DNA from 2 places in the Enterobacter sp. AC1 genome. Region 1 is predicted to be linked to the other one. Evidence: predicted binding sites of a transcription regulator. Region 1 holds the regulator's gene; the other holds the start of a gene.
The links. Region 1 encodes PurR, which represses purine synthesis genes. Its sites were predicted from a motif close to CANGCAAACGTTTGCNTG; they were not measured.
Positions count from the first base shown of each region.

Region 2: tusA (sulfurtransferase TusA) is a predicted target of PurR. The motif match lies at 2,212-2,229, and genes of this name have one in related genera.

Region 1 is NZ_JBNDIZ010000001.1:916,703-920,306, reverse strand. Features, by position in the region: gene punC (purine nucleoside transporter PunC) at 1-712, opposite strand, end outside; gene punR (DNA-binding transcriptional activator PunR) at 828-1,739, shown strand; gene purR (HTH-type transcriptional repressor PurR) at 1,757-2,782, opposite strand; gene M2433_RS04365 (YnhF family membrane protein) at 3,080-3,169, shown strand; gene M2433_RS04360 (MFS transporter) at 3,333-3,604, shown strand, end outside.
Region 2 is NZ_JBNDIZ010000008.1:119,490-123,093, reverse strand. Features, by position in the region: gene M2433_RS20090 (MFS transporter) at 1-821, shown strand, start outside; gene M2433_RS20085 (DcrB family lipoprotein) at 826-1,383, opposite strand; gene M2433_RS20080 (7-cyano-7-deazaguanine/7-aminomethyl-7-deazaguanine transporter) at 1,456-2,121, opposite strand; gene tusA (sulfurtransferase TusA) at 2,289-2,531, shown strand; gene yhgN (NAAT family transporter YhgN) at 2,626-3,219, opposite strand; gene asd (aspartate-semialdehyde dehydrogenase) at 3,397-3,604, shown strand, end outside.

The DNA.
Region 1 (3,604 bases):
GGCTGTATCCCATATCGTGCAGAATAAACGGCGAGCCGGTGAGCCACGCGAAGAAGCTCGCCGAGCAGGCGGCATAGATCAGGACATTGCCGCGATACGCTTTGGTGCCGAGCAGGGAAGTGAAGGTAATTGGCTTCGCGTCAGCATGCGCCTCTTTTTTATGCGCGGGCTGGAGAGCAAACGCGGGCAGCATCAGTACCAGCGTGATGGCAAACAGCGTGGCAAAAATGGCCTGCCAGTCAAAGTGCGCGAGGATCCAGCTGCCCAGCAGCGGGGCAAGGGCTGGCGAGAGGCCCACGAGCGGCATAATGGTGGCGAAAATACGGTTTGTGCGGTTAGCCGGGTAGTAGTCGGTGACCAGCGCCTGCCAGGTGACGGCAGCGGCACAGACGCCCACAGCCTGAACAAAGCGCAGTACCAGCAGCCAGGTGGCGTCGCGTACCCATAGCATCCCCAGACAGCCAACGGCAAAAATGGCCAGACCCAGCAGCAATACCGGTTTACGACCAAAGCGATCCGAGAGCGGTCCCCAGAGCAGCTGTGCGAAAGCAAAACCGGCGAGGAACAAACTCAGGCTGGCACTGATGGCTGCGGCAGGCGTCTGCAGATCTTCCTGCATAGCGGCAAAGGCCGGCAGGTACATATCGGTGGCCAAAAAGCCCAGCACGCTTAAGCCGCCGAGCCAGACTAAAAAACCTTTCCTGGGTTGCATTATTTTATTCTCCTTAAGGAGGCAGGTGTACGTTGGCGCTGAGTGTAGGGAGTGCAAAGCCGCTTGTGAAACGCTAATATTTGGCGGGTGCATTCAAAAATTTTGCAGGCAGAAAATGTGGTCAGATTATTCTCTTGAAGTGGTCGATGCTGTCGCGCGTAACGGCAGCTTTAGCGGTGCGGCGCAGGAGTTGCACCGCGTCCCTTCGGCTATCAGCTACACCGTGCGTCAGCTCGAAGAGTGGCTGGCGGTTCCGCTGTTTGAACGGCGCCATCGTGATGTGGAATTAACGCCCGCCGGCGCGTGGTTTTTGAAGGAAGGGCGTTCTGTTATCAAAAAAATGCAGATCACCCGCGAGCAGTGTCAGCAGATTGCCAACGGCTGGCGGGGACATCTTTCCATCGCGGTGGATAACATCGTTAAGCCGGAACGCACCCGGCAAATGATCGTGGATTTCTACCGTCATTTTTCTGACGTCGAATTGCGGGTCTCGCAGGAGGTGTTCAACGGCGTCTGGGATGCGCTGGCCGATGGCAGGGCAGAGATGGCGATTGGGGCAACGCAGGCGATCCCGGTCGGGGGGCGTTACGCCTTTCGCGATATGGGCATGCTGAGCTGGAAGTGCGTGGTGGCTCGCGATCATCCGCTGGCGGCAATGGAAGGGCCGTTGAGCGACGATACGCTACGCAACTGGCCGTCGCTGGTGCTGGAAGATACCTCCCGTTCATTGCCCAAGCGTATCACCTGGCTTCTGGATAACCAGCGCCGGGTGGTGGCCCCTGACTGGGAATCGTCGGCGACGTGCCTCAGCGCCGGGCTGTGCGTCGCGATGGTGCCCGTGCACTTTGCGCGCCCAAGGATCGATACCGGAGAATGGGTTGAACTGACGCTGGAGAATCCCTTCCCGGATGCGGCCTGCTGCCTCACCTGGCAGCAAAATGACGTCTCGCCCGCCATGGCCTGGCTTTTGGATTATCTGGGAGACAGCGAAACGCTGAACCGGGAGTGGTTACGGGAGCCAGCGTAGCTGGCCCCGTAGAGCGATTAACGACGGTAGTCGCGGAACGGACCATCCGCAACGGAACGGCGTTCGATAAGGCGCGGGTGAACTTCGATGGACTGCGACTCTTCACGCTTGTTGACGATCCTGTCCATCAGCATGTTGAAGGCCGTTTCGCCCAGCGAATCTTTCGGCTGGTGAATGGTGGTCAACGCTGGCGTAAAGTAGCGCGCGTTACGCACGTTGTCATACCCGATCACGGAAATATCCTGCGGTACGCGCAGACCCAGCTCATCGGCGGCGCAGAGCGCGCCCATGGCCATGATGTCGCCTCCGCAGAACACTGCGGTCGGACGATGCTGCTGGGAAACAATCTGCTGCATTGCACGGTAGCCCGATTCTGGCTCAAAGTCGCCCTGCACGATCCAGTTTTCCGGCACGTTGATCAGCGCTTCTTCCATCGCTTTCATGAAACCGGCCAGACGGCCCGCGCCGGTGTTGCGTTCCAGCGGACCCGGGATCACGCCAATCTCGCGGTGACCGCGTTCGATCAGGTAGCGACCGGCCATATAGCCGCCTTCAAAGGCGTTATCGATAACGGAATCGGTGAAGTCCGCGCGCGCTTCGCCCCAGTCCATCACCACCATCGGAATATGGCGATACTCTTCGAGCATGGACAGTACGGACTCCGGATACTCGGAACACATCACCAGCAGGCCATCAACGCGCTTTTGCGCCATCATCGACAGGTAGGCGCGCTGTTTTTCAATGCTGTTCCACGCGTTGCCCAGAATCAGGGTATAGCCTTTCTGGAAGCAGTTTTTCTCTACCGCTTCAATGATCTCGGCAAAATAGGCCGCTTCACTGCTGGTGGCCAGCAATCCAATGGATTTGGTGTGATTAACCTTGAGGCTTCGCGCGACCGCACTTGGCGAATAGTGCAGCTCTTTGATCGCGGCCCAGACGGCATTGCGCGTCTCTTCCGCCACGAAGCGGGTTTTGTTAATTACATGTGATACGGTTGTAGTGGAAACGTTTGCGCGTTTTGCTACGTCTTTAATTGTTGCCATTAAATGTCACTCCAGACCATATCCTAAACTCCTGAAATACTTGAAGGTAAACGTTTGCCTTCTCTCACCCTTATTTCGCAATGTTGAGTTGCGGCACGCCGGGAAAACGACACGGGACGTCAGGAGGGGGTCAATGGCCGGTACGCTAATAAATTTAGCGTGGAATTTTGTCCTATCTTGATGAAAAGGGGAAGAGGTAAAGTGTTTATCAGTTTAAATCCAGGAAGATTTTTGACGTAAACTGTGCAAAAATGAGCAGGCTCACTTTTCGTGGGGGGATTAAAAGGAGAAAAATTGATGAGTTCCGATCTGAAGTTTTCGCTGTTCACCACCGTTATTGTGCTGGCTCTGATTGTGGCTGCCGGTCTGACGGCTGCGCTGCACTGATTTACGCGGAGGGAGAGCGTTCTCCCTCCCGATCGCCCCAATTGTTACTTCTCATGCAAAAATCTTTTGCCATTTTGTTAACTTCTCATTTTTTGTGATTAATGTCATGCTTTCGGCTTCTTTGTTCTGTGTCATCACATGACACGGCATCCGGAGTTGACGCATGAAAATCAATTTTCCCCTGCTGGCCCTGGCGATTGGCGCTTTTGGGATTGGCACCACTGAATTCTCCCCGATGGGGTTACTGCCTGTTATTGCCCGGGGCGTGGACGTCTCGATCCCTGCTGCAGGCATGTTAATCAGCGCCTACGCCATCGGCGTGATGGTTGGCGCGCCGCTGATGACGCTTCTGCTTTCGCACCGCGCGCGCCGCAATGCGCTGATTTTCCTGATGGCGATTTTCACCCTGGGCAACGTGCTTTCCGCCATCGCGCC
Region 2 (3,604 bases), on a different contig from region 1:
CCGGGTCAACGCTGTGGGGCGTGGGGGTAGTCGGCGCGCCGCACATTGGCCGGGTGATCTCCTGGAACGGTATTGTTACCTACGGCGCGATGGCGCTCGGTGCGCCGCTCGGCGTGGCCTGCTATGCGTTTGGCGGCCTGTATGGACTGGCCATCACCATCATGGCTGTCGCGCTTGTGGCAATCCTCTTTGCGCTGCCGCGCCCGAAGGTGAAGGCCAGCAAGGGCAAGCCGCTGCCGTTTCGGGCGGTGCTGGGGCGCGTCTGGCCGTACGGCATGGCGCTGGCGCTGGCGACCACCGGCTTCGGTGTCATTGCAACCTTTATTACCCTGTTCTATGACGCTAAAGGCTGGGACGGCGCAGCCTTTGCGCTAACCCTGTTCAGCTGCGCGTTTGTGGGCGCACGTTTACTTTTCCCTAACGGTATCAACCGTCTGGGCGGGCTGAATGTGGCGATGATCTGCTTTGCGTTCGAGATTGTCGGGCTGCTGTTGACCGGAATCGCCGTGGTGCCCTGGGTCGCGAAAGTGGGCGTGTTCCTCGCGGGGGCGGGTTTTTCACTGGTCTTCCCGGCGCTGGGCGTGGTGGCGGTCAAAGCCGTGCCGCAGCAGAACCAGGGGGCGGCGCTGGCAACCTATACGGTCTTTATGGATATGTCTTTAGGGATTACCGGCCCGCTGGCGGGGCTAGTGATGAGCTGGGCAGGGGTTCCGGTTATCTATCTTGCCGCGGCGGGCATGGTGGTTATCGCCCTGTTGCTGACGTGGCGGCTAAAAAAATGGCCCCCGGTGCAGGCACCGGAGGCCACGTCATCATCGTGAAGACTTACTGGATCACGATGGTGTTAATGATGTTTTCAGCAGCCGTCTGCGCTTTCTGCTGGTTTTCCGCAGGCAGGGTGATCTGCAGGGTCAGCAGTTTGTTATCAACCTTGCCCAGCACGACAGAAGAGTAGGCGGTCTGGCCTTTAGCGGAGATGATGCTGTCCAGCTGCTGCAGCGTGTGGCCTTTCAGTTCGATGGACTTATTGGTAACCACCTGCAGCTGCGGATCGCGGCCGCGCTGCTGATCTTCCAGACGTTTGGACAGTACGGCCAGGTCTTCGCTGGTGTCGTCGCCCACAATCACAATGACCGCTTTCTGCCCGGTTGCGTCGGAGTAAACGTGCATATTGTTCGCCTGGGTGCCCAGCTTGCCGCTCTGGTCAGTCATATCGGCTGGCAGAGAGAAGCTGAGTTTGCCATCCATCAGATTCACCGGCTGACCGGTCGCATTGCTCTCTGCGGATGCGCCCTGAGCAGGCGTTTTCGTGTCGCTGTTATCACAGGCTGCAAGACCCACAACCAGCAGGCCAATCCCGACATATTTAACCAGATTGCGCATTGACTTCTTCCTTTCGATAAACGGCCATAGCGGCTCATTCGATCATCTTATCACAACTGATAAAGCGAACCCTTAACCAGCCTGCAATGCCGTGATTTCAGATTTATCTGCCAGCCTTTTCAGCAGCATATTCAGCAGCACGCCGTACATAGGCAGGAAGAAGACGATGCTGATGAGCACCTTGAAGCAGTAGTCCACCAGCGCGATTTCCATCCAGTGTTCGGCCATGAACGCGTCCGGGCTGCGCCAGAAGGCGATGAAGAAGAAGGCGAGCGTATCGCTCACGTTACCGAACAGCGTCGAGGCGGTGGGCGCCATCCACCAGCGATGGTTTTGACGCAGGCGGTTAAACACGTGTACGTCGAGGATCTGCCCCAGCGCGTAGGCCATAAAGCTCGCCGCGGCGATACGGGCAACAAACAGGTTGAAGTGGGTTAACGCCTCTAAGCCCTGCCAGCTTCCCATATAAAACAGGGAGGACACCACGTACGAGATAAACAGCGCCGGAAGCATGACGGCAAAAATAATGCGGCGGGCCAGCGGTGCGCCAAAAATACGTACGGTTAAATCCGTGGCGAGGAAAATAAATGGAAAACTGAACGCGCCCCAGGTGGTGTGAAAACCAAAAATGGAGATGGGGAGCTGCACCAGATAGTTACTGGAGGTAATCACCAGCAGGTGAAAAAGGGAAAGCCAGAACAACGCTTTTACGCGCTGCGATTCAGAAAACTGCGTCATATTGTGACCTTTTTATACGTTGGGGTGAGGGAACCCAATAAAAACCGCAGCATGATACTGCTTTGACAGGACATTGCAATGGTTAGTTTTTACGCAATCGTTAACCTGGTTTGCATTGACTGCAACGGGGCGTAAACTACAGCCGTTTTTACCTGACCGAGAAGATCATGACCGACCTGTTTTCCAGCCCAGACCACACCCTCGATGCCCAGGGCCTTCGCTGCCCGGAACCGGTAATGATGGTACGTAAAACCGTGCGCAACATGCAGACCGGTGAAACGCTGCTGATCGTCGCCGACGACCCGGCCACCACGCGCGATATCCCCGGTTTTTGTACCTTTATGGAGCATGAGCTGGTCGCCCAGCAGACCGACGCGCTGCCGTACCGGTATTTGATTCGTAAGGGTTAGTCCTCTGCGGCCTGATGCCCTCACCCCGGCCCTCTCCCACGGGGAGAGGGAACAAACACGAAAAATGGCCACGCAGTGGCCATTTTGCTTTTACCTAGCCCTTCATCCACGCCCGGATCCCATCCAGGAACATCTGCGTCGCCATCATCACCAGAATCAGCCCCATCAGACGCTCCAGCGCGTTTACCCCTTTCTCCCCGAGCAGGCGCAGGAACAGCGACGACTGCAGCAGGATAATAAATGTCCCGCCCCAGGCAATCAGCAGGGCAATCACCAGATGGCTCATCTGATTCGGATACTGATGCGACAGCAGCATCAGCGTGGCCAGAATGGTCGGCCCGGCAACGAGGGGAATCGCCAGCGGCACAATAAACGGCTCTTCACCCGCGGGCAGGCCGCTGCTGCTGCCTTCCGCGCTCGGGAAAATCATCTTAATCGCAATCAGGAACAGAATAATCCCGCCGGAAATCGACACGGTTTCGGCGCGCAGGTTCAGGAACGCGAGGATTTTTTCACCCGCAAACAGGAAGATAAACATCACCAGCAGGGCAATAAGCAGCTCGCGGATCATGATCGCCCGGCGGCGCTTCGGCTCGGTGTGCTTCAGCACCGACATGAAGATTGGCAGGTTGCCCAGCGGATCCATTATCAGAATCAATAAAACCGCGGCGGAAATGATTTCACTCATGTAAATTATCCCTGAAACTCTCTATGGTTATTATGATGATTAGCTGTATTTCTGATTGCCGGGCAATCATCGATTAATTTCGCTTGCGACTTTGGCAGCATTTTGTAATGTGAAGCATATCCCAGTTCAATACTGGCTTGCACAAACAGCACACACCCTCTGCAGGAAAAAAATGCTATGAAAAACGTTGGTTTTATCGGCTGGCGCGGTATGGTCGGCTCTGTACTCATGCAACGCATGGTTGAAGAGCGCGATTTCGACGCTATCCGCCCGGTCTTCTTCTCCACTTCCCAGCTCGGCCAGGCTGCTCCGTCCTTTGGTGGTACCACAGGCACGTTGCAGGATGCTTACGATCTGGAAGCGCTGAAGGCACTCGACATTATTG